DNA from 2 places in the Photobacterium carnosum genome. Region 1 is predicted to be linked to the other one. Evidence: predicted binding sites of a transcription regulator. Region 1 holds the regulator's gene; the other holds the start of a gene.
What was found. Region 1 encodes MetJ, which represses methionine synthesis genes. Its sites were predicted from a motif close to TTAGACNTNTANANGTCTAA; they were not measured.
Positions count from the first base shown of each region.

Region 2: metH (methionine synthase) is a predicted target of MetJ. The motif match lies at 12,788-12,807, and genes of this name have one in related genera.

Region 1 covers NZ_WMDN01000008.1:41,300-56,862, forward strand. Annotated here, with positions in the region: gene argH (argininosuccinate lyase) at 1-699, opposite strand, end outside; gene GLP24_RS09570 (argininosuccinate synthase) at 798-2,003, opposite strand; gene argB (acetylglutamate kinase) at 2,108-2,902, opposite strand; gene argC (N-acetyl-gamma-glutamyl-phosphate reductase) at 2,913-3,926, opposite strand; gene ppc (phosphoenolpyruvate carboxylase) at 4,554-7,184, shown strand; gene GLP24_RS09590 (PadR family transcriptional regulator) at 7,596-8,162, shown strand; gene GLP24_RS09595 (O-succinylhomoserine (thiol)-lyase) at 8,405-9,571, opposite strand; gene metJ (met regulon transcriptional regulator MetJ) at 9,878-10,195, shown strand; gene rpmE (50S ribosomal protein L31) at 10,316-10,528, opposite strand; gene priA (primosomal protein N') at 10,797-12,998, shown strand; gene cytR (DNA-binding transcriptional regulator CytR) at 13,180-14,205, shown strand; gene GLP24_RS09620 (SPOR domain-containing protein) at 14,374-14,973, shown strand; gene hslV (ATP-dependent protease subunit HslV) at 15,157-15,563, shown strand, end outside.
Region 2 covers NZ_WMDN01000011.1:89-15,651, reverse strand. Annotated here, with positions in the region: gene GLP24_RS11610 (single-stranded DNA-binding protein) at 1-38, opposite strand, end outside; gene galU (UTP--glucose-1-phosphate uridylyltransferase GalU) at 468-1,334, shown strand; gene uvrA (excinuclease ABC subunit UvrA) at 1,473-4,298, shown strand; gene GLP24_RS11595 (PglL family O-oligosaccharyltransferase) at 4,376-6,109, shown strand; gene GLP24_RS11590 (pyridoxal-phosphate-dependent aminotransferase family protein) at 6,165-7,283, opposite strand; gene lysC (lysine-sensitive aspartokinase 3) at 7,609-8,976, shown strand; gene metH (methionine synthase) at 9,054-12,725, opposite strand; gene GLP24_RS11575 (cation:proton antiporter) at 12,907-14,190, shown strand; gene metA (homoserine O-acetyltransferase MetA) at 14,246-15,184, opposite strand; rRNA gene rrf (5S ribosomal RNA) at 15,408-15,523, opposite strand; tRNA gene GLP24_RS11560 (tRNA-Thr) at 15,532-15,563, opposite strand, start outside.

The DNA.
Region 1 (15,563 bases):
ATCGCGGTCAGACACCGAATCAAGACTATTACGGGTTGCTCGCTGAAAGCCAAGGTTATGCGCTAACACTTCACGATCTATCGGATACGCGGTTCCTGCCAGTGCCCCAGAACCTAATGGACAGGTATCAAGTCGCGTCATAGCATCGTCCAATCGTGAATGATCACGCTCTAGCATTTCCACATAGGCTAAACACCAATGGGCAAAGGTGACAGGTTGCGCCCATTGCAAATGAGTATATCCAGGTAGCACGGTTGCTTGATGCTGGCGCGCGACAGTAACTAACTGTTGCTGTAATTTATCCAGCATCAACAGTAATTGTTGCCCTTGCTGACGGCACCACAGTTTAAGATCTGTTGCCACCTGATCATTACGCGAACGACCCGTGTGCAATTTTTTACCCAAATCTCCGACCTTAGCAATCAATTGTTGTTCCACCCAGCTGTGAATATCTTCAGCATCAGAAGCGAGGATTTGCTCAGGATCTTCCATTACCGCTAATTTGAGTTCATTAAGTGCCAATTCAAGCTGTTGTTGCTCTGTTTCTGTTAACACATTCACTTGGCGTAGGGCTTTTGACCAAGCTATTGAACCGACAATATCTTGCTCTGCGAGTCGATAGTCAAAACGCAACGAATCATTAAATTGTTTAAATCTGATGTCAGCTGCCTGACTAAACCGCCCTCCCCATAATGCCATGGTGAATCTCCTTTTTCTGTCCAGTGAAATAGTATTGAGAAGCTTACGCTGCAACGAATATCATCGTCGATCTAGCGTAAGCTACAATCTTGAATTAATTATTTTTGACTGTTAAGCGCACGAATACGACTAGCCAAAGAATACAAACGAATAAAACCACCAGCATGGCTATGATCATAAACATCATCTTCACCAAACGTTGCAAACTCTTCAGAGTACAAACTATTGAGTGAACGCTTTTGAGTAACGGTCGCTTGCCCCTTATAAAGTTGAATCACCACTTCACCCGTCACATCTTGTGCCAGCGTATTCGCCGCGGCTAACAACGATTGACACAATGGTGTAAACCAACGGCCATCATAAATAAGGTGTGATGCTTTAAGCCCAATGGTTTGACGGAACTCAAACGATTCTTTATCAAGCACTAATTGCTCAACCGCACGCAGTGCTTCCATCATGATGGTGCCACCCGGAGTTTCATAGCAACCACGCGATTTAATTCCTACGAGACGGTTCTCAACAATATCAATCCGTCCAATACCGTGTTCTATGCCTTTACCATTCAGATAATGAAGCGCGTTATACGGTGTCATCGGCTCACCATCTACGGCAACCACCTCACCTTTTTCAACGAGCACTGACACCGTTTCAGCCACATCAGGCGCTTGCTGTGGATCTTTAGTCCACACCCAACATAATTCATTAGGTGCATTCCACGTATTTTCAAGCACGCCACCTTCAGTGGAAACATGCCATGCATTAGCATCACGTGAATAAATTTTTTCTAACGATGCGGTACAAGGAATATTACGTTCAGCCAAATAATCAAGCAGTGCTTCACGACTACGTAAATTCCACTCACGCCATGGCGCAATCACGGTCAGTTGTGGTGCAAGAGCAGCAAACGCTCCTTCAAAACGGACCTGATCATTACCTTTCCCCGTACAACCATGACACAACGCATCAGCACCAATTTCTAATGCACACTCTACTTGCGCCTTAGCGATAATCGGACGCGCCATTGAGGTGCCTAGTAAATATTTACCTTCGTAAATTGCCCCAGTTTTAAGGGATGGATAAATATAATCTTTTACCATCTCTTCTTTTAAATCAGCGATGTAACATGCAGAGGCGCCAGAGGCGATGGCTTTTTCTTCAATACCAACCAACTCTTCTTCACCTTGACCAACATCTGCCACAAATGCGACCACTTCACAGTCATAGTTTTCTTTTAACCATGGAATAATGGCTGAAGTATCTAAACCACCTGAATAGGCCAATACCACTTTATTAATTTTACTCATCTGCTGCTCTCCTTTTCAGCCTTGTCGCGGTCATCCCGTTCAGGCACTATTTTCAAAAAATATTAATTCGTCGTCATAAATCAAGTCATCTAAATCAATGCTGTTTAATCACCCGCTGATGACAGCGTAAATCGAGTCCCAATACTGTCGCCCGCTAATAAATCATTGAGCTTGTCGGGATAACGCCAACTGGCGACTTCAATCGAACGCCCTAGTGCTTTAGCCGCTGTAAATGCCGCGCGCACTTTCACAATCATGCCATCGGTGATCACCGCTTGAGCAATTAACGCTTCCGCCTCAGATTCCGTTAACTGCTTAATTAAATTACCTTTACCGTCAAGCACTCCCGTCACATCGGACAATAATACCAATTCACCACCAACAGCCGCAGCGACCGCGACCGCCGCTTGATCGGCATTAACATTCATCATTTCACCCCTATCATTAAGCCCAATAGAACTAATGATTGGCGCAAAACCTAACTGCATAATTTGACACACTAAAGCACCGTTATTAGGCTCAGCATGACCGACAGCACCAAGTTCTGGATCTAATTGACTGACAGTACATAAACCGCCATCAGCTAAACTTAGTCCTACCGCAGCCACTCCCGCTTTAACGGCTTGCCCTTGCAGCATTTTATTAGCAGTGCCCGCTAGCGCGCCGGTAATCAAACCAATTTGATCGCTTGGCGTAACCCGTAATCCTTGTTTTTTAACAGTTGGTAACTGCAATTTTTTCATAAGTTCATCAACGAGATAGCCACCACCATGAACAAATAAGATTGGACGCTGTGAACGGGATTGGTAAGCATTGATGGTTGAAAATAATCGTTCTAAGGTGAGATTACATTCCAGTGCAGCACCACCCAATTTAATCACTAAAGGGACTTGATTCATTGTGTTACTCCTACACCAATGCGGTTAACTGAGGAAAGCCATTACGAATATTTATGCATTGAACTGCTTGTGATGACGCCCCTTTCAATAAATTATCAATCGCGGCGGTTAAAATAATATGCTCACCTTGCACCTGCCAGCCGATATCACAAAAACAACTACCAACAACATCATCAAGTTTGGCGGTCTTATTTTTAAGCAAACGTACCGCATGCTGATCGGCTGCATTTAAATACGCAGATTCCATTGCGGCAGTCACCTCATCAGCGGTTACACCAATGGCTAATTTAGCGGTAATGGTAGCTAAAATACCGCGTTTAAAATTCCCGAGATGAGGCGTAAAAATAATATCGCAATTAAGATGATGGGCAATTTCAGGCTGGTGTCGATGCGTAAATAAGCCATAAGCCTGTAAGCTCACTTCACAAAAACTATTGGTCATGCTCGCTTTACGACCTGCACCCGACACACCACTAACCGCATTAATCACCGGCCATTGATCGCAATCAAGTAGACCGGCAACGAGCAATGGTTTTAACGCTAATTGAGCGGCGGTGGGATAACACCCAGGAACGGCAACTAACTGAGCTTGACGAATTTGATCATGATTCCATTCAGCTAAACCATAAACAGCATTCTCTAACCACTTATCATATTTGTGTTCAAAGTTATAATATTGACGATAAAAATCATCAGCTTTAACTCTAAACGCCCCTGATAAGTCAAACACCTGACACCCCAAATTAAGAAATTCAGCCGCAATATCATGGCTCACTTCATGGGCAGTTGCTAACAACACAATATCAATGTTTGCCGCAGCTGTTTTAATATCCGTTAGCGGCTGCAACGGTAAATCAACCACATCTCTTAACTGACCATGCAACGCACTCAATGGCTTTCCTGCATCAAGACTGGTGGCTGAAACGTACAAACCGCAAAGCGTTAACTGCGGATGACGATTCACTATTTTTGCCAGTTCTGCGCCGGTATAGCCACTGGCGCCAATAATAATCGTGTTTAACATCGCTAATTCCATATCGTAGTCGTGTTATCGAACCGTAATCAAATAATTGGATCTATGGCATAGGTAAATATAATTGTCATAACGGCTAACGGAGGTATGCTGTAAACAGCAAATAAAGGGCACGTAAAAGCGCCTAAGGCAAAAGACTTAGCGTCGTCGAAGGGAGATAAAGAGAGATGTGTAGATTGAGTCCATGATAATAACTTCCTGCATAAACAATTAACCCTGAGCGTTCCATTGCTCAAAGACAAATAAATAGTCGTAACCATTTATTCATAAATTTGAATTAATATGTTTACTGGTTAAATTACATACTGTCAATAGTATAACGATAAAAAAATATATTTTATTAGCTTTTGATTAACCTTTACGACATTAAATAATAACAGAGACAATTATTCATCTGGCCGTTTTTTGCTCTATCTCATTAATAATGAACAGAAATGTGGGCTATCACAGACTAGAATGAAACAAAATTACAAAATTCAATCAAGATTATGACCAAAATCAATATCAATAGTTTTTATTAGCTATAAATACAATCTCTGTTGACCTGTCACTAACTTCACGGCTAGATTGTGGGTAAAGGTTAAATTGGATGTAATAAAATTACGGAATGGATACTATATGAACGAGAAATACAGTGCGTTAACAAGTAATGTCAGTATGCTTGGCCATTTACTGGGCAATACGATCAAAACAGCCTGCGGAGATGAACTTTTAGACAAAGTGGAAACTATCCGCAAACTTTCGAAATCGGCTGGTACTGGTAATCAAGATGATCGTGAAAAACTGATTGCTGAATTACAAAACCTACCCGATAACCAATTACTTCCTGTAGCTCGAGCTTTTAGTCAATTCCTTAATCTCACCAATATTGCAGAGCAATACCATACTATTTCACGTCAACGTGAAACGACATTATGTAGCCCAGATGCTCTCGATGAATTATTTACTAAATTAGTGCAGCATGATGTTAACCCTGCAGATTCTTTAGTGGCGATTAATGAATTAAATATCGATTTAGTGCTAACCGCTCACCCAACTGAAATTGCACGTCGTACCATGATCCATAAATTGGTACAGATTAATAAATGTTTATCACAATTAGAGCTAAGTGAATTATCAACCGCTGAACGTGCACGTGTTGAACAACGATTAGAACAACTGATTGCTCAAGCATGGTACTCCGATGTTATTCGCCAGCAACGCCCAACCCCACTTGATGAAGCAAAATGGGGCTATGCGGTTGTTGAAAATTCATTATGGCAAGCGGTACCGGAATTTGTACGTCTGTTTGATGAAAAACTGCAACAGCATTTAGATAAAAAATTACCATTAGATGCCGCGCCAGTAACCTTCTCATCATGGATGGGCGGAGATCGCGACGGTAATCCATTTGTAACGTCTGATGTTACCCATGAAGTTTTACGTCTTTCACGCTGGAAAGCTGCAGAGCTTTACCTTGGTGACGTGCAAGAATTGATCAATGAATTATCAATGATTCAGTGTAATGATGAAGTGCGTGAACTTGCAGGTGAAGAACACGAACCTTACCGTGCAATTCTAAAACAACTACGTACCAAACTGATTATTACTCGCGATAGTTTAGAAGCACAAATCAACGGTAGCGCTCCCCTTTCTAAGCACATTATTAATGATGTTGCTGAGCTATGGGATCCACTGTTTGCGTGTTACCAGTCATTACATCAATGTGGTATGGCGATCATTGCTGATGGCTTACTACTTGATTCACTACGCCGTATAAAATGTTTTGGTGTTCATCTGGTTAAACTGGATATTCGTCAAGAAAGTACTCGCCATGAAAATGTTATTTCAGAGCTAACGCGTCATATTGGTCTAGGTGATTACAGTCAGTGGTGTGAACAAGATAAGATCGCATTCTTAGTTCGTGAATTATCGTCTAAACGACCATTAATACCACGAAAGTGGGAACCATCAGCTGACGTTCAAGAAGTGCTAGAAACCTGTAAAGCGATTGCAGAACAACCGCGTGAAGCGTTAGGTGCTTATGTGATTTCAATGGCACGTACAGCCTCTGATGTACTAGCCGTGCACCTATTATTACAAGAAGCAGGTTGCCCGTTCCGCATGGATGTGTGTCCATTATTTGAAACACTTGAAGACTTAAATAATGGTGCTGATGTTATTGAGCAACTGCTTAATATTGACTGGTACCGTGGCTTTATTCAAAACCATCAAATGGTAATGATTGGCTATTCTGATTCAGCCAAAGATGCCGGTGTCATGTCAGCGGGCTGGGCACAATACAGTGCGATGGAAAAACTGGTTGATGTCTGTGAAAAAGCAGAAGTTGAAATTACCTTATTCCATGGTCGTGGCGGTAGTATTGGTCGTGGCGGTGCACCAGCACATGCGGCGTTGTTATCTCAACCACCACGCAGCCTAAAAGGCGGCTTACGCGTAACAGAACAAGGTGAGATGATTCGCTTTAAGCTTGGGCTACCTGAAGTGGCGATTAACAGCCTCAGCCTTTATGCGAGCGCAACGTTAGAAGCTAACTTACTGCCGCCGCCAGCACCGAAACAAGAATGGCGTCAGATTATGGACCAACTTTCTAATGTTTCATGTGACGCGTACCGTAATATAGTCCGTAACACACCTGAGTTTATTCCTTATTTCCGCGCCGCAACGCCAGAATCTGAACTGGGTAAATTACCGCTAGGCTCTCGTCCTGCAAAACGTAATCCTAATGGTGGCGTTGAAAGCCTACGTGCTATTCCATGGATTTTTGCTTGGAGTCAAAACCGCCTCTTATTACCAGCATGGTTAGGCGCGGGTGAAGCGATTCAACATTCAATTGATAATGGTGATACCGCACAACTAGAAGAAATGTGTCGCGAATGGCCGTTTTTCTCAACCCGGTTAGGTATGCTAGAAATGGTATACAGTAAAACTAATCTTGGCATTACTGAATACTATGACCAACGCTTAACTGATGAAGCCTTATGGCCTTTAGGTAAGCAATTACGCTCACAATTACAGCAAGACATTAAAACAGTCTTAACCGTTGAAAATAATGATCACTTAATGCAACAAGATCCGTGGGGTGCTGAATCTATTCGCTTACGGAATATTTATGTTGAACCACTTAATATGCTGCAGGCAGAATTACTTTACCGTACTCGCCAACAGAAAGAGTTACCAACAGAGCTCGAAGAAGCATTAATGATTACTATTGCCGGCATTGCAACCGGCATGCGAAACACAGGTTGATCGACTAATCACACGAAAAAGGCTATCTTCGGATAGCCTTTTTTTTTGACTATTATTTATAATTTTGTTAAATAATATAGCTAAGTCTCAATTTTGATACAGCACTACATTGCTTATAAAGACTAAGATATAAAAGTATCAATATGATTAAAGATGAATATATTTCAATCAAATTATTATTTTTTTAGTACTAAATCAACTTGGCTATTGTTTACAAGATAATAAATTGAAACGCCTCAGTAACAGATAATTGAACTAGAAGTATCGATATTGAGCCAATTAATGATATTCTATGCGACCGCAATTAGGCAGTGCAATAGCACGATTATAAATTAAAAACGTCATTTGAAGCGTTACATAATCTAAGCCCTATTGTGTTTTTTTATTTTATATATTTAACGGATAGAAGAGATGTCACTACCACATGTAATTTTAACAGTGCTTAGCACTCGAGAAGCAACTGGTTACGATATAACCAAAGAATTTTCACACAGTATCGGTTATTTTTGGAAAGCGAGCCACCAGCAGGTGTATCGTGAACTCAATAAAATGGCAATGAACGATCAAGTAACTTGTCGTCTTGAACCTCAAAATGGCAAACCTGATCGTAAAGTGTATTCAATTACCGATCTTGGTCATCAGGCGTTATTTGAGTGGTTCCAAGAGCCAGCTCGTAATCCCACTACTCGCGATGAGTTTTCTGCAAAGCTACTGATTTGTGGTGTCCACAATTCATTGCCAATGCAGCAGCAACTTGAAGCTTTAATTGATGAATCACACATTTTGATAAGTCATTATCAAGAGCTAGAGAACATTCATTTTGGTGATTACAAAAACATGGATCGTCAGCAACGTCTCGACCGTTTAACCTTGCGCCGTGGTCTTCATAACCGCCAAGCTTGGATATTATGGGCTGAAGAAGTATTAACTGAACTTAAAGATATGGACAGTGAAGGTAGTGCAGTCGCTATCAACTAAGTTTATATCCAACAAAAAAGCCGCAGTTCAAACTGCGGCTTTTTTATTACAAACATTTCATGCCAACGCTATCAACTACAGCATTGTCACTCACCTGCTAATATCAGATATTACCCCCCTACCATCACATCCTATTTAGCGCCTGAATCACTAATGGATTCTCGCGATACCACGAGCTTTCAATCGCAAAAACACGCAAATCAACTACCACCAAATTTATGTCACTGGCATAGCTTTTTTTATCAACAGATCGCCTCGGCAGCAGCAAATGCTTGCATAAGATCGGCCATTAAATCACGAGGATCTTCTAAGCCAACTGATAACCGCAATAAAGAAGTTGAAATCCCTGCCGCTCGCTGTTCGTCATCAGTCATTGCGCGATGGGTCATCGATGCAGGATGAGCAATTAAACTCTCAGTTCCCCCTAATGATTCGGCTAACGAAAACAATTGTAGCGTTTTAACAAACAATTCCAGTTGTTGATAACTTCCTGCGAATTCAAAACTCATCATCGAACCAAAACCACGTTGCTGACGCTTAGCAATTTCATGCCCTGCATGAGTCGGTAAACTTGGATGATAAATGGTGCCAACCAAAGGTTGTTGCTGTAAATAAGCCAATACTGCCGCACCATTTTCTTCATGCATCCGCATTCTTGGTGCTAATGTGCGTAATCCACGTAACGTCAAATACGCATCAAAGGGTGCCCCCGTTGCACCAATACAATTGGCCCACCAACTTAAATTTTCAGCCGCAGCTTGGTCTTTAGCAATGAGAACACCCCCGATAACATCAGAGTGGCCATTAATATATTTAGTGGTTGAATGCACCACAAAATCAGCGCCCAGCGATAATGGCTGTTGTAATAATGGTGATAGGAAGGTGTTATCAACCGCAACTTGGCAACCAACCGTCTGTGCTTGTTGGCAGATCGCTTTAATATCGATGACACGCACTAAAGGGTTAGAGGGGGTTTCAAGCCATAACAAGGTTGGTTTTTGTGCGAACGCCGCCGCTAAGGCCTCTGGATCAGACTGATCAATAAACAGCACCTTAAAATCGCCTTTCTGCGCGCGAGTATTAAATAAACGGTAACTGCCACCATAACAATCATGGGGAGCAATCAATAAATCATCAGGCCCCAAAAGCGCTGAGACCAATAAATTCATCGCAGCAGTACCGCAACTAGTCACTACCCCACCCGCACCGCCTTCCATGTCACTCAAGGCATCAGCCAATGTATTTCGGGTCGGATTACCTGAACGGGAATAATCATATTGAGGTAACTCACCTAAAGCGGGAAAACTATAGGTTGAAGTTAAATAAATAGGCGGAACAATTGCATTGTATTGTGAATCAACATCAATACCAGTGCGAACCGCAATGGTCGCAAGCTGCTTATCACTCATAATAACGTTCCTTGTTATAAGGGGGTGAACCCTGTAAATAAATAATGATGGCTGTTAACAACCTTAACCACCTCAAAATAAGACGTCAACACATCTGGACGCCTATATGTCTTTGCTTATAGCAGTAAATCCCGCTAAAATTCAATAATTGAAAAAATAGTCGTGATCTAGTAACTGTTATATACCACGGTAGAGGACAAACTAGCGATGTTCACGTAATATCGCCGCCTATCATGACTATGTACTAACAACCGTCATCGCGACATTGTTATCATCATTAATTAAACATCGCTGAGAAGGTAAAACATGGCAAAGTGGAATGGCGAATATATTAGCCCTTATGCAGAACACGGTAAGAAAAATGAACAAGTAAAAAAAATTACAGTGTCTATTCCATTAAAGGTTCTCAAAATTCTTACTGATGAACGTACTCGCCGTCAGGTCAATAACCTGCGCCACGCTACCAACAGTGAACTACTCTGTGAAGCTTTCTTACATGCCTATACAGGCCAACCGTTACCTACAGATGATGATATCCGTAAAGATCACCCTGACGATATTCCTGCAGAAGCAAAGTTATTGATGGATGCGATGGGTATTACTTACGAAGACATTAATGAATAACATGTACATGAGATAGCAAAAAACCAGCATGACTGCTGGTTTTTTTACATCTGACAAATTTAAGCTATAAAAAAAGGGATGCTTGCGCATCCCTTTTTTGTAAATTCAGCTGGCAAATAATTACTTGCTAGCAAGCGCGCCAAAACGCTTGTTGAATTTGTCCACACGACCGCCAGAGCTAACTTGACGTTGCTTACCAGTGTAGAATGGGTGACACTTATCGCATACATCAAGGCTGATGTCTTTACTCATAGTAGAGTTAAATTCGAAAGTGTTACCGCAAGAACAACGTGCGTTTACTGTTTTGTATTCTGGGTGGATACCTTGTTTCATGGGGAAACCTCAAGTTAAGGCCGTGTCGCTCTCCCGATCCAAAGCCGGGCACCACACGTGATTAATAAAATAGTCTGCCGTAAATTTACGACAAATCAGGCGGCGTATAGTAATCAATCGTTCTCAATAGATCAACTCAGACGCTGTTTTTTTATCACTCTTTGTAGCAATCACTAAAACAGTAATTAATGATTGCTACATAGCAGCACTTATTCCATATCACGCGATCTGTTATTATTTAGTACAAGTTCAATCAAAGCGATAAAATATGAACCCCCTAATAGCGCGCGTTGCTTTACCTATCCCACTCGACAAAGTTTTTGATTATTTAATCAAACCTAACACCACCCCAGTTATCGGTGGACGCGTGCTAGTGCCTTTTGGTCGCCAACGATTAGTCGGGATTATAATTGCTATCGGTAATGATTCTGATTTTCCTGTTCAACAGTTAAAACCGATTCAACAAGTCTTAGATAGCCAACCTTTATGGCAACCCGCTCTCTTTGAGTTATTAAAATGGGCCAGTCGTTATTATCAATATCCATTAGGGGATACTCTAGCCAATGCGATGCCCGCTTTATTACGTAAAGGTCGAGAAGCATCAACCGCACCGCTAAAATACTGGCAGCTTACCGAAGCGGGTCGTGATCAGCCGCTAAATGGTTTAAAGCGCGCCCCTAAGCAAGCTCAAATTCTAAATCTATTACGTCATGGTCCACTCAGTCACGAAAGCTTACTCACTCATGACGTTAATAGTGCGACCTTAAAAGCTGTCGTACAAAAAGGCTGGGTAATCGAACAACAGCAGCAACCAAAACAACATCAATGGCAACCGAAGTTTGCGATCACAGAACAAAAACCACGTTTAAACGAAGAGCAAGCGTTAGCCATTGCCACCGTTAACAGTAATCCAGATTTTGGATGTTATCTATTAGATGGCGTCACGGGATCAGGAAAAACTGAAGTGTATCTTAATCTACTTGAACCCATTTTAGCTGCGGGTAAACAAGCGCTTATTTTAGTCCCAGAGATAGGCTTAACCCCACAAACTATTAACCGCTTTAAGCGCCGTTTTAATGTGCCATTAGAAACCGTACACTCAGGTCTAAATGATAGTGAACGCATGACGGCATGGCTTGCTGGGCGAGATAATCAAGCAGGGATCATTATTGGTACCCGTTCAGCACTATTTACCCCGTTTGCGAACCTCGGGATTATTATTGTTGATGAAGAACATGATGCGTCATATAAACAACAAGATAGCTTACGTTACCATGCCCGTGATCTGGCGGTAATGCGTGCCAATAAAGAAAACATTCCAATCATCTTAGGCTCAGCAACCCCTGCACTTGAAACCTTACATAATGCTCAAACAGGTAAATATCATTATCTGACCCTTTCAAAACGTGCCGGAAATGCTAGCGCTGCTCGTCATGGCGTTATTGATGTCAAAGGTTTATATCTAAATGCAGGATTATCAGCGCCGCTGATCGCAGAAATGCGTAAAAACCTCAATGCGGGTAACCAAGTGATGTTGTTTCTTAATCGACGTGGTTTTTCACCTGCAATGATGTGCCATGAATGTGGTTGGATCGCAGAATGTGATCGTTGTGATGCGTACTATACCCTTCACCAACAATCAGGTGAATTACGCTGCCATCATTGTGCGACTCAAAGACCAATAATGCACCAATGCCTACAATGTGGATCAACGCAATTATCACCAGTGGGTGTCGGTACCGAGCAACTTGAAGCACAATTAGCAGAGCTATTTCCTGAATTTAAAACTGTACGTATTGATAGAGATAGTACCCGTCGTAAAGGGTCACTCGAAAACTATTTAGAAGCGATTAAAAACAACGAATATCAAATTTTAATCGGCACCCAAATGTTAGCAAAAGGACACCATTTCCCTGATGTTACTTTAGTCGCATTAATTGATGTTGATAGCGCATTATTCAGTAATGATTTTCGAGCCTCTGAGCGACTAGCACAACTGTTTATTCAGGTTGCAGGTCGAGCTGGACGTGCCAGTAAACCAGGTTCAGTATTATTACAAACCCATCATCCTGAGCATCAATTGCTACAATCATTACTGCATAAAGGTTATGGCGTTTTTTCTCAAACAGCATTAACTGAACGCCGCCAAGCATTACTGCCACCCTTTACTCATTTAGTGCTACTTCGCGCTGAAGCTAATGACAGTGATTTAGTGTGTCAATTCTTACAACAAATTCGCGCAATTTTTGAAGCGAGCCCAGTTTATGATCAAGATTGTTGTGTCTTAGGCCCTAATCCCGCCCCGCTTGCTCGACGTGCAGGACGATTCCGATGGCAATTAATTTTACAAACGCCTAATCGAAATAAACTTCAACAAATGCTCAGTATTGCCAAGCCAGCGATCCAATTATTACCGCTTGCTAAAAAAATTCGATGGTCAATTGATGTCGAACCACAAGATTTAACTTAAACTAGACAATGCGATGCAGTTCACATAGCGAATGTAATTTATGCTATTGAAAGCAAGTTTCAACTTATGCATCCATTCTACAATATGCTCATGAATTGACTTTTTTCAGTCAGTTACAATTAGTTGACAAATATATTTGAATATTTTCAGTATCAACCCGTCAACTGTAAACTAGAAAAATATAGCAAAAGAGGAAAGCACTATGGCGACAATGAAGGACGTTGCCCAGCTAGCCGGGGTATCAACCGCGACGGTTTCGCGCGCACTAATGAACCCGGAAAAAGTATCGGCATCAACAAGGAAAAAAGTTGAGCAAGCCGTAATGGAAGCTGGATATTCACCAAACTCACTGGCACGTAACCTACGCCGCAATGAATCGAAAACCATTGTGACCATTGTTCCGGATATCTGTGATCCTTATTTCACTGAGATTATTCGTGGCATTGAAGAAGCAGCGATGGAAAATGGTTATTTAGTGTTACTCGGTGACAGCGGCCAACAACAACGTCGGGAAAACTCATTTGCGAATTTAGTGTTTACTAAGCAAGCTGATGGTATGTTGTTATTAGGTAATAATTTACCCTTTGACGTCAGTAAACCTGAACAAAAAAATCTACCACCATTAGTCATGGCGTGTGAATATGCGCCAGAGCTTGAATTACCTACGGTGCACATTGATAACTTAACCGCAGCCTTTGATGCGGTGAATTACCTCACCCAAATGGGCCATAAACGCATCGCCCAAATTACTGGCCCTGATAAAGCAGCCCTGTCGCAGTTCCGCCAGCAAGGTTATCAGCAAGCTCTCCGTCGTGCCGGCATTACCTTAAACCCTGCCTACACCATTAAAGGTGACTTCAGCTTTGCCGCAGGAGCACGGGCGATTACTGCGCTACTAGCTTTACCTGAACCGCCAACCGCATTATTTTGTCATTCTGATGTAATGGCTATCGGCGCAATGCAACAAGCCAAACGTCTTGGTTTACGTGTACCGCATGATATGTCTATTGTCGGTTTTGATGATATTCAATTTGCAGAATATTGCGATCCACCTTTAACGACGGTTTCACAGCCTCGTTATGAGATCGGCCGTCAAGCCATGATAATGCTACTTGAATTGCTCAAAGGTAAAGATGTTCAGGCAGGTTCACGTTTATTGGATGCAAAACTGGTTATTCGTGAAAGTGCTGCGCCACCAAGTCGCTAATTGATTTCCCCCATATTCGGCGCGTTACCGTACCAAGATCATAAAACCGATCATCTTTGTCGTAATATGGGGTTAATTATCAGTGAAACCGCGATAATAACTGGTCAGGATCAATCCAACTTTGTAACATAGCGTTCTGTCTATCTTCCCAACTAATTTGTCGATATTGTGGCCACTAAAGATTATGTAAAACGCGGGCGCTCACCGAAACCAGCGCCAATAAAGGCAAAAGCCAGCCATAAAGGCAAAAAAACACCGTCAACAGGTTTTCCAACAAAATGGGCGGCATTGGCTGTTATATTAGTGTGTGGACTAATTGTAGGTTTATTTTTCCTTTCAGGGACTGATGTGCCTGAAACTGCACCTGTCACACCAGCTGCGATTATTATCAAACCGCAACCAGTAAAAACCGATACCAACGCCCTACCTCCGAAACCTGAAGAAAAATGGCGTTATATTCAAGAATTAGAAAATAAAAAAGTCATTGTGCCCGTCTTAACGCCTAAACAAGTCGTTGCAAAAGATAAGCCCAGTAAGCCTTATTTATTACAATGTGGTGCTTACCATAGCCAAGCTCAAGCTGATGAGCGCAAAGCAACGATTGCATTTCAAGGATTAAACAGCCAAATAAAAGTATCAACCAACGATAGAGGTACTTGGTACCGCGTCGTACTTGGCCCTTATAAAGATAAGCGCTTGGCCATGAATGATCAGAACAAATTACAAAAAAATGGCATTAGCCCTTGTGCAATTTGGTTCTGGCAATAATCATCATTAAGCGTAATAACACTAAAGGATGCCTATGTGGCATCCTTTTTTATAAGTGCAATAATGATGACAACCACAATCAGCAATTGTCACCGACACCTTGAAAACCGCCGTCTCTATCCCCAGATCTAATAGCATTAAAGATCCCGGCTAACGTCGGAGCTGAATCAAAGAGAGTTTAACATGACAACTATTGTATCTGTTCGTCGTAACGGCAATGTCGTAATTGCTGGTGATGGTCAAGTCTCACTTGGCAATACAGTAATGAAAGGCAATGCACGCAAAGTTCGTCGTCTCTATAACAATAAAGTACTCGCTGGTTTTGCTGGCGGCACGGCTGATGCTTTTACTTTATTTGAACGTTTCGAACGTAAATTAGAAATGCACCAAGGCCATCTATTGAAATCAGCGGTTGAGTTAGCCAAAGATTGGCGTACTGATCGTGCACTACGAAAGCTAGAAGCTTTATTAGTCGTTGCTGATGAAACTGGCTCATTAATCATTACTGGTAACGGTGATGTAGTGCAACCAGAACATGATTTAGTTGCTATTGGTTCTGGCGGTAACTTCGCCCAAGCCGCAGCGATTGC
Region 2 (15,563 bases), on a different contig from region 1:
CCGATTAGGATAACTTTATTTACGCCACGACTGGCCATAGTTCACTCCAAAGCTGATAGCGACGGTACTGGGTGTTAATAGCCGCTTAATGTAAGTTTATACTTAATCTTACAGTTTATCATGTCAGCAAGGCTAAGGCATAGCGCCAAAATATGTCAGGTCACACAATCACCCATGTAAAATGCTATATGGGTGATCATAAAAACATAATCGAAGTCTATATCCTAGTCTCGTAACCGTAATTGGAAGCATAAAGCTATCATTTATATGACACTTATAATTTGCGAGTTCGACAATGATATTCAGTTGATTTATCGTTTAAAATCTCTAACATTGTGCATAATTTTCTTTATGAGTTAACAAAACAATAACGACTATTTTTTTGTTAATTCTCGCTAACGAAATAAGTAGATATATTTCAATCTGCATTCAATACATTATCAATTACATGAAATCTAGGAAACACTATGATCAAGAAATGTCTATTTCCAGCAGCTGGCTACGGCACCCGTTTTCTTCCTGCAACAAAATCAATGCCAAAAGAGATGATGCCTATCGTAAATAAACCTCTGATTGAATATGGTGTTGAAGAAGCAATTCAAGCTGGTATGAATGGTATGTGTATCGTTACTGGTCGTGGTAAAAATACCTTGATGGATCACTTTGATAAAAACTACGAACTAGAACATCAAATTAGCGGTACTAATAAAGAAGAGCTTTTATTTGATATCCGTCGCGTGATTGATTCAGCGCACTTCACTTACATTCGTCAAGGTGAAATGAAAGGCTTAGGCCACGCGATCCTTGTGGGCCGTGAGTTAGTAGGTAACGAACCATTTGCAGTGGTACTTGCTGATGACCTTTGTGTAAACGAAGATCAAGGTGTACTCGCTCAAATGGCGGCACTTTATAAGCAATTCCGTTGTTCAATCGTTGCGGTTGAAGAAGTCCCAGCAGAAGATACCCATAAATACGGTGTGATCGCAGGTCAAATGATCCGTGATGATCTCTTCCGAGTTGATAACATGGTAGAGAAACCAGAACCAGGTACAGCACCAAGCAACCTTGCTATTATCGGTCGTTACATTCTAACGCCTGATATTTTTGATATCATCGAAGACACAGAGCCAGGTAAAGGCGGTGAGATCCAAATCACTGATGCTCTACTAAAACAAGCACAATCTGGTTGTGTATTAGCATACAAATTTAAAGGTAAACGTTTTGACTGTGGTAGCGTTGATGGCTACATCGAAGCAACCAACTACTGCTATGAAAATATTTATAAAAAAGATCAAGCTTCTAAGTTAGCACAACAGCAAACCAGCAAGAAGTAAGCAAACTAAAACGTCAAACAATCCCGCTTACTGATAGTGGGATTTTTACCGCTGTGTTTTTATTCAGTATCTTTTGCTCATTAAAAGCGGCTATGAAATACTACTCACTAACAATCAAGTAAAACAATAGTGATGGGTATGGATTACATCGAAGTACAGGGTGCACGCACCCATAATCTCAAAAATATCAATATTTCCATTCCTCGCGACAAGCTCGTTGTTATCACGGGCTTATCGGGTTCGGGAAAATCATCGTTAGCCTTCGATACCTTATATGCTGAAGGTCAACGCCGCTATGTCGAATCACTGTCAGCTTATGCTCGCCAATTTTTATCGTTAATGGAAAAGCCTGATGTTGATCATATTGAAGGTTTATCACCAGCCATCTCGATTGAACAAAAATCAACGTCACATAATCCTCGTTCTACTGTCGGCACTATTACCGAAATTTATGACTATTTACGTTTACTCTATGCTCGTGTAGGCGAACCTCGCTGCCCGACTCATAACGTTCCTCTGGCCGCACAAACCGTTAGCCAAATGGTCGATCAAGTACTCGCTATGGACGAAGGCAGCAAATTAATGTTGCTCGCTCCCATCGTAAAAGAGCGCAAAGGCGAACATGTAAAAACCCTCGCCAACCTTGCCGCCCAAGGTTATATTCGTGCGCGTATTGATGGCGAAGTGTGTGACCTATCAGATCCACCGACATTAGAACTTCAGAAAAAACACACTATTGAAGTTGTCGTTGATCGTCTTAAAGTCCGTGATGATCTGCAATTACGTTTAGCCGAATCATTTGAAACCGCACTCGAACTTTCAGGCGGTACAGTGATTATTGCACCCATGATTGCTGGCGAGGCACCAGAACAGGTTTTTTCAGCTAACTTTGCTTGCCCACATTGTGGCTACAGTATGCAAGAACTTGAGCCGCGATTATTTTCGTTTAATAACCCTGCGGGGGCTTGTGGCACCTGTGATGGCTTAGGCGTTCAACAATATTTTGATCCTGAGCGCGTGGTGCAAAATGACCAACTCAGTTTAGCTGGCGGTGCTATTCGCGGCTGGGATAAACGTAATTTTTACTATTTCCAAATGCTCAAATCATTAGCTGAGCATTTCAAATTTGATGTTGAAGCACCTTTCAATACCTTACCTAAAAAAATTCAAACCTTGATCCTAAGTGGATCTGGCACCACAGATATTGAATTTAAATATATTAATGATCGCGGTGACATTACCGTTCGTCGGCATCCGTTTGAAGGTATTTTAAATAATATGGAACGCCGTTATCACGAAACAGAATCTAACTCTGTCCGTGAAGAACTGGCTAAATTTGTATCAAAAAAACCATGTTCAAGCTGCCATGGTTCACGGTTACGTCAAGAAGCACGTCACGTTTTTATTGGTGAAACTAACCTTCCTCATATCTGCGACATGAGTATCAATGACGCATTTACTTTCTTTGATCAATTAAAATTAACAGGCCAACGAGCTCAAATTGCCGCTAAAATACTCAAAGAAATCAATCAACGTTTAAGCTTCTTAATCAATGTCGGCTTAAATTATTTAAGTATTTCTCGTAGTGCCGAGACCCTTTCAGGTGGTGAAGCGCAGCGTATTCGACTCGCAAGTCAAATTGGCGCTGGTTTAATGGGAGTCATGTATGTACTTGATGAACCTTCGATTGGTCTCCACCAGCGTGACAACGAACGATTACTTAAAACCCTGATCCATTTACGTGATCTTGGTAATACCGTGATTGTGGTTGAGCATGATGAAGATGCCATTCGTGCCGCTGACTATGTGATTGATATCGGTCCTGGCGCAGGTGTACATGGCGGTGAAATTATTGCCGAAGGCACGATTAAAGATATTTTAAAATCAAAAAAATCGTTAACTGGTCAATATCTTAGTGGTAAAAAATCAATCGCTATTCCAGCACAACGCGTACCTTTTGATCCTGAAAAAACAGTTAAACTTTTAGGGGCCAGCGGTAATAACCTTAAAGATGTTAATGTCGAAATTCCTGTTGGATTATTTACCTGCATTACGGGTGTTTCGGGATCAGGTAAATCAACCTTGATCAATGATACTTTCTTTAAGATCGCCCACCAGCGACTCAATGGCGCAACAACGGGTACACCTGCACCTTATAAAGAAATTCAAGATTTAGAACATTTTGATAAAGTGATCGACATTGATCAAAGCCCGATTGGCCGCACACCACGTTCAAACCCCGCCACTTATACGGGTATTTTTACGCCTATTCGTGAACTCTTTGCGGGTACTCAAGAATCCCGATCTCGAGGTTATAAACCTGGGCGCTTTAGCTTTAATGTTCGCGGTGGACGCTGTGAAGCGTGCCAAGGTGATGGCGTTATCAAAGTTGAAATGCACTTTTTACCTGACGTTTATGTACCATGCGATGCGTGTAAAGGTAAACGCTACAATCGTGAAACCTTAGAGGTACGTTACAAAGGAAAAAGTATTGATGAAGTTTTACAGCTAACCGTTGAGGATGCGCATCAGTTTTTTGAACCTGTTCCAGCAATTGCGCGAAAATTGAAAACATTAATCGATGTCGGTTTATCGTATATTCGTCTAGGACAAGCAGCTACAACCTTATCGGGTGGTGAAGCACAACGGGTTAAACTGGCTAAAGAGTTATCTAAACGTGACACAGGTCAGACCTTGTATATTTTAGATGAACCCACAACAGGCTTACACTTCCATGATATTCAGCAACTGCTAACAGTACTACATAAGCTACGTGATCGTGGTAATACCATCGTTGTTATCGAACATAATCTCGATGTAATAAAAACCGCAGACTGGGTAATTGATCTCGGTCCGGAAGGCGGTAATGGTGGTGGTGAAATTATAGCGATAGGTACACCTGAAGATGTAGCCAAAGTAAAAGGCTCACATACAGCAAGGTTCCTCAAACCGTTGCTAAGTTAACAGATAAAAATGCTTTAACATGTATCAACAGGCTGATTTTATTCAGCCTGTTTGCTTATTCATACTCAGGAACAACCATGACAGTGTTACAACTTAAAGGTACCAAATTAGAACAAAAACGGATTTCTAAACCTTTGGTACCCTATTTCCTTGCAACAATAGGAATTATTTTTATTGTTGCAATGCATTACTTTCAACATAATCCCGGTGGTTCAGGGCTTGAACTCTCATTTAATGCCGCAGTATGGATCCCATTTAGCTTTGCTATATCTTTGGGCTTACTCGAAATTTACCGTCAACAAATATGGCGTTACTCTCGGCTAACGTTACTACTATTTGGCTGCTGTATACTACTCACACTTCCCGTTTTTTACCCTAATGCTGATGCAGAGGCTGCGTTTAATCGCTTATTTACTTTGTGGGCAGGATTTCTTTTCTTTGTGAGTTTGCAACAATTTGTTTTTACCCATCAACAGCGCCAACGTTTACTGTGGTTTATTTTAATTGGCGTTTTAATTGAAGCTATTTTTGCATGGTATCAATATCTTTGGATCCCAGCAAAGAACCCTATTGGCTATAACGTCATTGCCAACCGCCCTTATGGAATATTCCAACAACCTAATGTAATGGCAAGCTTTTTAGCCACAGGACTAGTGATTAGTACTTATCTATTAGCACGAGTACCGTTATATCGTGGTAAATGGTCATGGCAACATATCACCTTACTTATCACTCCAGTTCTTACCATTCCCATTATTGTCGTATTAAATTCGCGTACAGGATGGTTAGGTGCAATCATTGGCCTACTGCTAATGCTGCCATATTTACGTCGTTTTGCCGCTAAACAAACTCAACGCTTATGGCTATTAATGATTGCATTAGGGCTATGTTTTGCATGGAATATCGCATCAACTGAACATTGGTCACCAAGAGGAGAAAGTGTCTCATTAGAAAGCCCTCGAGAAATCCATTTTCCACAAGCCTATGAGATGTTTACTACTAAACCATTAACGGGCTATGGCTATGGTAAATTTGAAATCGCATATATCACCCAAACAGCACTATGGCATCAACAAGATCCCGCACATCAACCAGCGGGGATCCCAAGCTTAGATCATCCTCACAATGAACTATTATATTGGGCAGTAGAGGGCGGTATTATACCGTTAATCGGTTTATTATTAGCGGCATTTGCTGTTTTTATAAAGATAAGAAGAGCCCCTAATGGAACTCAATTAGCATTAACTGGCTTGTTTTTCCCTATCGTGCTGCATACCCAACTTGAATACCCGTTCTACCATTCTTTGGTACATTGGCTAATATTTATCATCTTAATTTTTTGGGTCGATAATCTCACTGCAAAATATCACCGCCGACAAGTAACATATACTTTAAGCATCAAAGTTTTTGCCATTATTACCCCCATAATTATCACTGGCTTTATGCTAACAACATTATATTCAGGTTGGTTACTCACCAAATTTGAAACAACACGACCGGTTAATATTGATTATTTAATTAAAGTGAATAATCCATGGGCGTGGCAAAATCGTTTTGAATGGGATCTTCATTTAACTCAACTACAATTAGGTATTGCAACCGAAAAACCTCAGTTAATTACTGAATATATTCAATGGGCAAACCAAAAAGCACAGCATTGGCCTCGTCCCGCATTATTTGAAAACCTAATACTTGCGTACACAGCACAAGGTAATACCGATCAAGCAGCCCAAGTGACACATGAAGCACAACAATTATTTCCAAGTCTCACTCAGCTTAGCGACGCAACTACAACTTCATCAGCGAAGTAATCACAGCTAACCATCAATGGCTATTACAATGGCCATTGATGGTTCATCACTCTATTTATTTTAACGTGCTTTCAAGAGCTTTCAGACACAAAGCAACGTTTTCACTGCGCGCAGCATAGCCCATTAATCCAATACGCCATGCTTTACCTGCGAGTGTGCCTAATCCCGCACCAATCTCAAGATTATAGCGTTCTAATAAGGTCGATCTTACCGCGGCATCATCGATACCTTCAGGAATATACACCGCATTAAGCTGTGGCAGTCGATACGCCTCTTCAACCACAAATTGAATCCCTAGCGCTTCAAGTCCTGTTTTTAATTCAAGATGCGCTCGGTGATGTCGCTGCCATGCTTGCTCTAAACCTTCATTGTGTAACAACACTAATGCTTCATGTAATGCATATAAGCTATTGACGGGCGCGGTATGGTGATAGCTACGCTTACCTTCACCACTCCAATAACCCAGCACTAAACTTTGATCCAAAAACCAACTTTGGACTGGTGTTTTACGTTGTTGAATTTTAGCAATTGCTTGCTCGGAAAACGTCAGTGGCGACAATCCTGGCACACAAGATAAGCATTTTTGACTGCCCGAATAAACCGCATCCAGTTGCCATTCATCCACCAGTAAAGGTACACCACCTAATGAAGTCACGGCATCGACAATGGTTAAACAGCCATACTTTCGCGCAATTTCAGCCAAAGTTTTAGCATCAGATAGCGCGCCCGTTGACGTTTCTGCATGTACAAACGCGACAATTTTAATCTCAGGATCGGCGTGTAATGCTTGCTCAACTAAAACTGGCGAGACGGGCTCCCCCCATGCATTATCAACCATGATTGCGATGCCACCACAGCGTTCAACGTTCTCTCGCATGCGGTCACCAAAGACACCATTACGGCAAACTAAGACCTTATCACCCGCCTCAACTAAATTAACAAAACACGCTTCCATGCCAGCACTGCCCGGTGCTGATACTGCAATCGTAAACGTATTTTTAGTTTGAAAAGCGTATTGCAGCAGTTGTTTAAGCTCATCCATCATTTTAATAAACAATGGATCAAGATGGCCAATTGTCGGCCGACTTAGGGCTTGTAATACTTGCGGATAGATATCAGAAGGACCCGGTCCCATAAGTGTTCTTTGGGGTGGTATAAAACTGGTGATAGACATAGATTCAACTCCATTAAATCATGATTATTATCAATAAGGTGATAGCACGATAGTGGTCACTACAGAGTATTAGAGCAACACAAAAGCCGCAAGTAATAACCCAAAAACCCGTCATAAATACATACTTTTTAGTAACCTTAAATAAATCATCATTTAACAATTGACAACTAAGGGCGATTTCCTATTCAATGACAACAGTGATTATTCACTACAGAAGAGGTGCGTGACTGCCTATTATCTCCTCGACAATGGACGTCGGGAATTCTTCCGAAACAAAAGCCGACCTTGCACGATTGACAACAAAAGGGAGAACACCGTAATGAGCATGATTCCGACCGCGACAACAAATCCATTAATTGTGGCTAAATTTGGTGGCACCAGTGTTGCCGATTATGCAGCAATGTGCCGCAGTGCAAATATTGTTATTGCCAATCCACACACCAAAATAGTATTAATAAGTGCTTGTTCAGGCGTAACTAATTTACTGGTCGCCTTAGCTAATGGCATTAGTGATATCACGCTACGCCAGCAACATTTACAGCAATTAACTGATACTCACCAACAGATACTGAATCAACTACAGCACCCACACACGGTCAGTGATGCTATTTACGCATTATTCGATGATATAGCCTCAGCTTCTGCACAAGCAGCAATTGCATCATCCCCCCAACTCACGGATAAATTAGTCAGTCATGGCGAGCTATTATCAACCTACCTCTTTAACCAAATTTTAGTTGAGATGAATGCCGCTGCGATTCGATTTGATATTCGTGATGTAATGCGTACCGACACCCAGTTTGGTAAAGCGATTCCACAGCCAGATCTTATTCGTCAATTAGCTCAACAATATTTGGTGCCACTCGTCGATACCCAGATTGCGGTGTCACAAGGCTTTATAGGTCGTGATGAATTTGGTAATACCACCACTCTTGGCCGAGGTGGAAGTGATTATAGTGCTGCACTAATTGCAGAAGCTGTTGATGCGACCACACTAGAGATCTGGACTGATGTTCCGGGAATGTACACCACTGATCCTCGCATTACCGCAGCAGCAAAACCCATTAAAGAAATCAGTTTTAGTGAAGCCTCTGAAATGGCTAATTTTGGTGCCAAGATCCTCCATCCATCAACACTGGTTCCCGCTATTCGCCACCAGATCCCCGTCTTTATTGGCTCATCAATAGCACCGCAACAAGGTGGAACATGGATCAGAAAAACCGTTGAACAAGCACCACTATTTCGAGCATTGGCGTTACGTGGCAATCAAACCTTAGTGACTTTAACTAGTCTCAATATGTTTCAAGCTTATGGTTTTTTAGCCGAAGTATTTCGTATTTTGGCAGAACATAAAATCTCAGTCGATTTAATTACCACCTCCGAAGTTAGCGTTTCATTAACCCTTGATCAAACCGATACTGGCGGCGGTGCACCGACCTTACCCTTAGCCGCCGTTGAACAGCTCAATCAATTATGCCGCGTCGATATTGAACAAGGTTTGTCGTTAGTGGCATTGATAGGGAATCATATGAGTGACAGTAAAGGCTCCGCTAAGCATATCTTTGGTGCTCTTGATGCGTATAATTTACGTCTTATTTGTTATGGTGCTAGTCCTCATAATCTGTGTTTTTTAGTCAATGAAGCCGATGCTAAATCTGTCATAACAACACTGCATCAGCAACTTTTAGAATAACCACTATCAGCACCAACAAGAAAAAAGACCCAAAAAAGGCGCAACGTTTGCGCCTTATTTATTTTAACCTAATAATTTTATGACAAATTAGGCCCTAACCACTTTTCAGCTTCAATTAAATCCCAACCTTTGCGATCAGCATAACTTTCCAACTGATCATGTTGGATCTGCGCGACCGCAAAATAACGCGCATCTGGATGTGAAAAATACCAACCTGATACCGCAGCACCCGGCCACATCGCATAGCTCTCGGTCAACACCATTCCTGTATTGGCTTCTGCATCCAATAACTGCCAAATCGCCCCTTTTTCGGTATGTTCAGGACAGGCGGCATAGCCAGGAGCGGGACGAATACCCTGATACTTTTCACGGATCAAATCATCATTACTAAGATCTTCATCCGCTGCATAGCCCCAAATTTGTTTACGTACTATTTGGTGCATACATTCAGCAAACGCTTCTGCTAATCGATCCGCCACCGCTTGAACCATGATCGCGTTATAATCATCACCCTGCGCTTTAAACTGATCAGCAATATCATACTCACCAATACCACCTGTCACGGCGAACGCACCAATCCAGTCCGCTTTACCACTCCCTTTCGGGGCAATGTAATCTGATAAACAATAATTGGGACCTTTGGGCTTCTTGGTTTGTTGGCGTAAGCCATGCAGTACCGTTAATACTTCTGTGCGCGTTTCATCCGTGTAAACTTCAATATCATCACCAATATTATTTGCAGGGAATAAACCACAGACGCCATTGGCTTTGATCATGCCTGTGCGTTCAATATCATCGAGGATCTGATTTGCATCTTCAAACAACTTAGTCGCTTCAACCCCCACCACTTCATGGCGTAAAATGGTTGGATATTTTCCACTTAATGACCAAGTCATAAAAAATGGCGTCCAATCGATATATTGACGTAATTTAGCAACCGGAAAATCAGTAAAGGTATGCACGCCAGCTTTTTTAGGCGCTGGCGGCGTGTAATTAACCCAATCAAGGGCGACAGCATTCGCTCGAGCTTGATCAAGTGTGATCGGTGGTGTTCGTGGTTTTTTACGCGCATATTGTTCACGTACAACATCATATTCAGCAGCTAAGCGCTCTACAAATGCAGGTTTTTGTTGTTCAGACAATAACGCAGAGCAAACGCCAACCGCCCGCGAGGCATTAGAGACATACACCACTGGCTGTTGATAATTTTGTTCAATTTTTACTGCGGTATGTGCTTTTGAGGTAGTAGCACCGCCAATCAGTAACGGCACCTCAAAACCTCGACGCTGCATTTCTTTAGCCACATAGACCATTTCATCAAGCGAAGGGGTGATCAAACCACTCAATCCAATAATATCAACATTCCGTTCTTGAGCGACCTGCAAAATTTTATCGCATGAAACCATGACACCTAAGTCGATAATTTCATAGTTATTACATTGAAGTACCACCCCAACAATATTCTTACCAATATCGTGTACATCACCTTTTACCGTGGCTAATAAAATCTTACCGTTAGTATATCCGGCTTGCTTTTCCGCATTAATATACGGCTCTAAATGGGCAACGGCTTGTTTCATAACACGAGCAGATTTAACGACTTGAGGTAAAAACATCTTACCTTCACCAAACAAGTCACCAACGACATTCATCCCCGCCATCAAAGGACCTTCAATCACTTCTAATGGCTTATCCGCATTCACTCGAGCCAGTTCAGTATCTTCAACAATAAATTCAGTGATCCCTTTAACTAAAGCGTGCTCTAATCGTTTATCAACTGGCCAACTGCGCCACTCTTGCAGGGTACGATCTTCTTCAACGGCACCACTATCACGATAATTAGCGGCGATATCGAGTAGGCGATCAGTACTATCATCACGACGATTAAGCACTACATCTTCAACCGCATTACGCAATTCATCAGACAGATCATCATAAATCGCTAACTGACCCGCATTAACGATCCCCATATCCATGCCATTTTTAAAGCAGTAATATAAAAACACCGCATGGATCGCTTCTCGAACAGGGTTATTACCTCGAAATGAAAACGACACATTAGACACGCCACCAGAAATCATCGCATGGGGTAAGGTACGTTTAATCTCAGCAATAGCTTCAATAAAATCAACCGCATAATTATTATGTTCTTCAATGCCGGTCGCAATCGCAAAAATATTGGGATCAAAAATAATATCTTCAGCAGGAAAACCCACTTCATCGACCAATATATGATAAGCATTAGTACAGATTTCAATTTTACGCTCACGAGTATCAGCCTGACCCACTTCATCAAATGCCATTACAATCACTGCTGCGCCATAACGACGTAGCAACTTAGCTTGCGCAATAAAGTTCTCTTTGCCTTCTTTGAGTGAAATAGAGTTAACAATCGGTTTGCCCTGAACACATTTAAGTCCAGCTTCAATAATCTCCCACTTCGAGGAATCAACCATGATTGGCACTTTGGCTATATCTGGCTCTGTTGCACACAAATTAAGAAAGCGCACCATTGCCGCCTGCGCATCCAACATGCCTTCATCCATGTTGATATCAATAATTTGCGCGCCAGATTCTACTTGCTGACGAGCAACGTCTAATGCTTCATCATAAAGTTCATCTTTAATTAAACGCTTAAAACGTGCAGATCCGGTGACATTTGTCCGCTCACCAACATTAACAAATAAACTTTCAGCTTCAATAGTCAGCGGCTCTAACCCCGATAATCGACACGCAACTTTAATTTCAGGTAACACGCGAGGTTTAATATTCTTGGTAACTTGATACATCTGTCGAATATGTTCAGGAGTAGTACCACAACATCCGCCAACTAAATTTAAAAAGCCTTGTTGCGCCCATTCTTTAATATGCTCAGCCATTTCAGCGGCTTCAAGATCATACTCACCAAATGCGTTAGGCAATCCGGCATTTGGGTGGGCTGATACTGCACATTCAGAAATACGTGATAACTCAGCCACATATTGGCGTAATTCATCAGGGCCGAGGGCGCAATTTAAGCCAAAGGAAATCGGCTTTACATGACGCAAAGAATTATAGAAAGCTTCAGTCGTTTGACCAGAAAGCGTACGCCCAGAGGCATCAGTAATGGTGCCTGAAATCATCACAGGAAGCTCATAACCAAGCTCTTCAAAAACCCCCGTGACCGCAAAAGCACAGGCTTTGGCATTCAGAGTATCAAAAATGGTTTCAATCAAAATAATATCGACGCCACCTTTGATTAACGCGTGGGTAGACTCGCTATAAGCAATCACCAACTCATCAAAAGTGACATTTCGAAACCCAGGATCATTCACATCAGGAGAAATAGAACAAGTACGGTTCGTTGGTCCTAGAACTCCAGCCACAAAACGGGGTTTATTCGGGGTTTGTGCCGTCCATTCATCTGCTGCCTCACGAGCAAGCGTTGCTGCGGCAAAATTAATGTCGGCACTGAGGCTTTCCATATCATAGTCAGCCATTGCAATGGTGGTCGCGTTAAAGGTGTTGGTTTCTAAAATATCAGCGCCAGCTTCAAGGTACTCAAGATGAATATCTTTAATTAATTGCGGCTGAGTTAAAACTAATAGATCATTATTACCTTTAAGATCAGCATGCCAATCACTAAATCGTTGGCCTCGATAATCTTGCTCGTCGAGCTTATAACTTTGAATCATGGTGCCCATGCCACCATCAATGATCAAAATCTGCTGTTCAAGTCGCTTATGCAGTACATCCTTGTCTTTTAACACTACATTATATCCTTATAATCCATTACAGCTTGATAACATCCTATCACAATTCAAATAGGAATCTAGACGTCCAAACATGTACAATGGCAAAATAAGTTAATTAACGATAGCCATTACTAACTGATGGTTTTACTATCACAAACCATTAAATCTACTCAATAATTTAATCTAGAGGTTTTGCATGTCGGTTTACAACACCCTCTGCTTCCTAGCTGCAGCAGCAATGCTTATAGCTTTTATAAACAGTAAGATAGGTAAGATGCAAACCACCATCGCCATTACGGCTGGTTCTCTTATCTTATCGCTACTTATTATTTTTGCAGGCCATAATGGCTGGTTTCATCTTGAAGATATTGCTTCAACCCAGATGGGAAAAATCAACTTTGAAGACTTTTTGTTAAAAGGGATTTTAGGATTTTTGCTCTTTGCAGGTGGGCTTGGTATTAAATTGCCACACCTCAAAGAGCAAAAATGGGAAATCACTACCTTAGCTTTAGGTTCCACACTCTTTTCAACCTTTTTTATTGGCTTTAGCTTATGGGGTATTTGTCAGTTACTAGGGATCCAACTTGATCTTATTTACTGTTTATTATTTGGCTCACTGATCTCACCAACCGACCCCATTGCCGTACTTGCTATTGTTAAAAAGATGAACGCCCCTCGCCGAATCTCGACTCAAATCGAAGGTGAGTCATTATTTAATGATGGTTTTGGTTTAGTTATCTTCGTAACTCTATTTACCGTCGCTTTTGGTAATCAAACGCCAACAGTCTTAAGCGTGACGCAATTATTCTTACAAGAAGCGATAGGCGGCATTGTTTATGGTTTCATTTTAGGTTTAATCTTCCATTACCTTATCTGCTCGACTAACGACCACTCAATGGAATTATTATTAACCATTGGTATTCCAACGGCTGGTTATGCTTTTGCCGAAATTATCCATGTATCAGGCCCACTCGCCATGGTTGTCTCTGGCATTATGATCGGCAACTGGACGCGCTATATTGGCTTTTCAAAAGAAAGTGAAGAGCACCTTGATCACTTCTGGGAATTAGTTGATGAGTTCCTAAACGGTCTATTATTCTTACTTATTGGTATGACCATGCTTGAATTCAGTTTTCACCAAGAGGACTGGATATTAATGGCAATCGCAATTCCATTGGTATTACTAAGCCGTTATTTAAGCGTAAAACTGCCTTATATTGGCTTTAGCCATTACCGTCAATATAACCCAATGTCAGTTAAGATCCTTACGTGGGGAGGGTTACGTGGTGGTTTAGCACTCGCAATGGCCATGGCGGTACCTGCGGGAGTGATCGTTATTCCAGCAAAAGATATTGATGTCAGAGAAATCATCCTTGTCATGACCTACTCAGTGGTAGTTTTCTCTATATTGATTCAAGGTTCAACAATTACCGCATTAATTGAAAAAGCCAAACTATGGGAAAAACAGAATAAACATTAATTTCTGCCTCACTCATAAATAATAAAAAGGCCAGCTAACTAAGCTGGCCTTTTTATTAATCTTTGGTAAAACTGGCTTCTGAAAAATGCGCCAAATCATAAGGTGTCTGTTGGTAAACACAATAATTAAGCCAATTACTAAAAAGTAAATGACCATGACTACGCCAACTCGCAACAGGTACGCTATTAACATCATCATTAGGATAGTAATTTACAGGAATCGTTGGCTCCATCCCTTGCTCACTATCACGAACAAATTCATGATGGAGTGTATCGACATCATATTCAGGATGACCCGTAACAAAGACATTACGCTTATCTTTAGTCGCCGCTAAATAAACACCGGCTAGATCAGATGTCGCTAAAATATCTAAGTCAGTATGTGTACTTAGATAATCTGCAGAAAAATCAGCATAACGAGAATGGGGGGCAAAAAAGGTATCATCAAAACCACGCAACACCGGGTGATGGCAATCATGAATACGATGATGATAAACCCCAGACAGTTTTTCTTTACGTGTACGCTTAGGCAAATCATACAACAACTTCAATCCTGCTTGAGCAGCCCAGCAGACAAACAATGTTGAGGTCACATGATCCTTAGCCCAATTCATGATCAGCTGAATTTCTTCCCAATACAGTACATCTTCAAACTGCACTAACCCTAGTGGCGCTCCCGTCACAATCAACCCATCAAAATTACGATCTTTCACCATTTCAAATTGACGATAAAACGTATCTAAATGTTCCTGAGGAGTATTTTTTGTCGGCCTGTTATCAATCTGTAATAACTCAACATCCACTTGTAATGGGCTATTAGAAAGTAAGCGTAAAAACTGGGTTTCAGTCTCAATCTTCTTTGGCATCAAGTTTAGTAATAATACTTTCAGTGGTCGAATACCCTGACTCGCAGCACGTGCTTCCGTCATAACAAAGATATTCTCACTTCTTAAAATATCTGTTGCTGGTAAACGATCCGGTATTTTAATTGGCACTTTGGTTTTCTCCTTACCCCAAAATGGCTTTAGCCGTCTAGATATCTAGTTAAAGCTATAGAAAAAACAATATTGGTGCAAGTAAAATCCCATAACCTCGATCGATATTAAATTGAGGTGTGATTTTAATAAATAAAAAATAATGAGGAATAATCAGGGGGAATAAAAACATTGAAAAGCTAGAAATGAAAAAACCCAGCCGAAGGCTGGGTTTTAAAGAGGTATTTAGCAATGTCCTACTCTCACATGGGGAGACCCCACACTACCATCGGCGCTACAACGTTTCACTTCTGAGTTCGGCATGGGATCAGGTGGTACCGCTGCGCTATGGTTGCTAAAAAAATGAATGGTGCTAGTACCCAGAGTCGAACTGGGGACC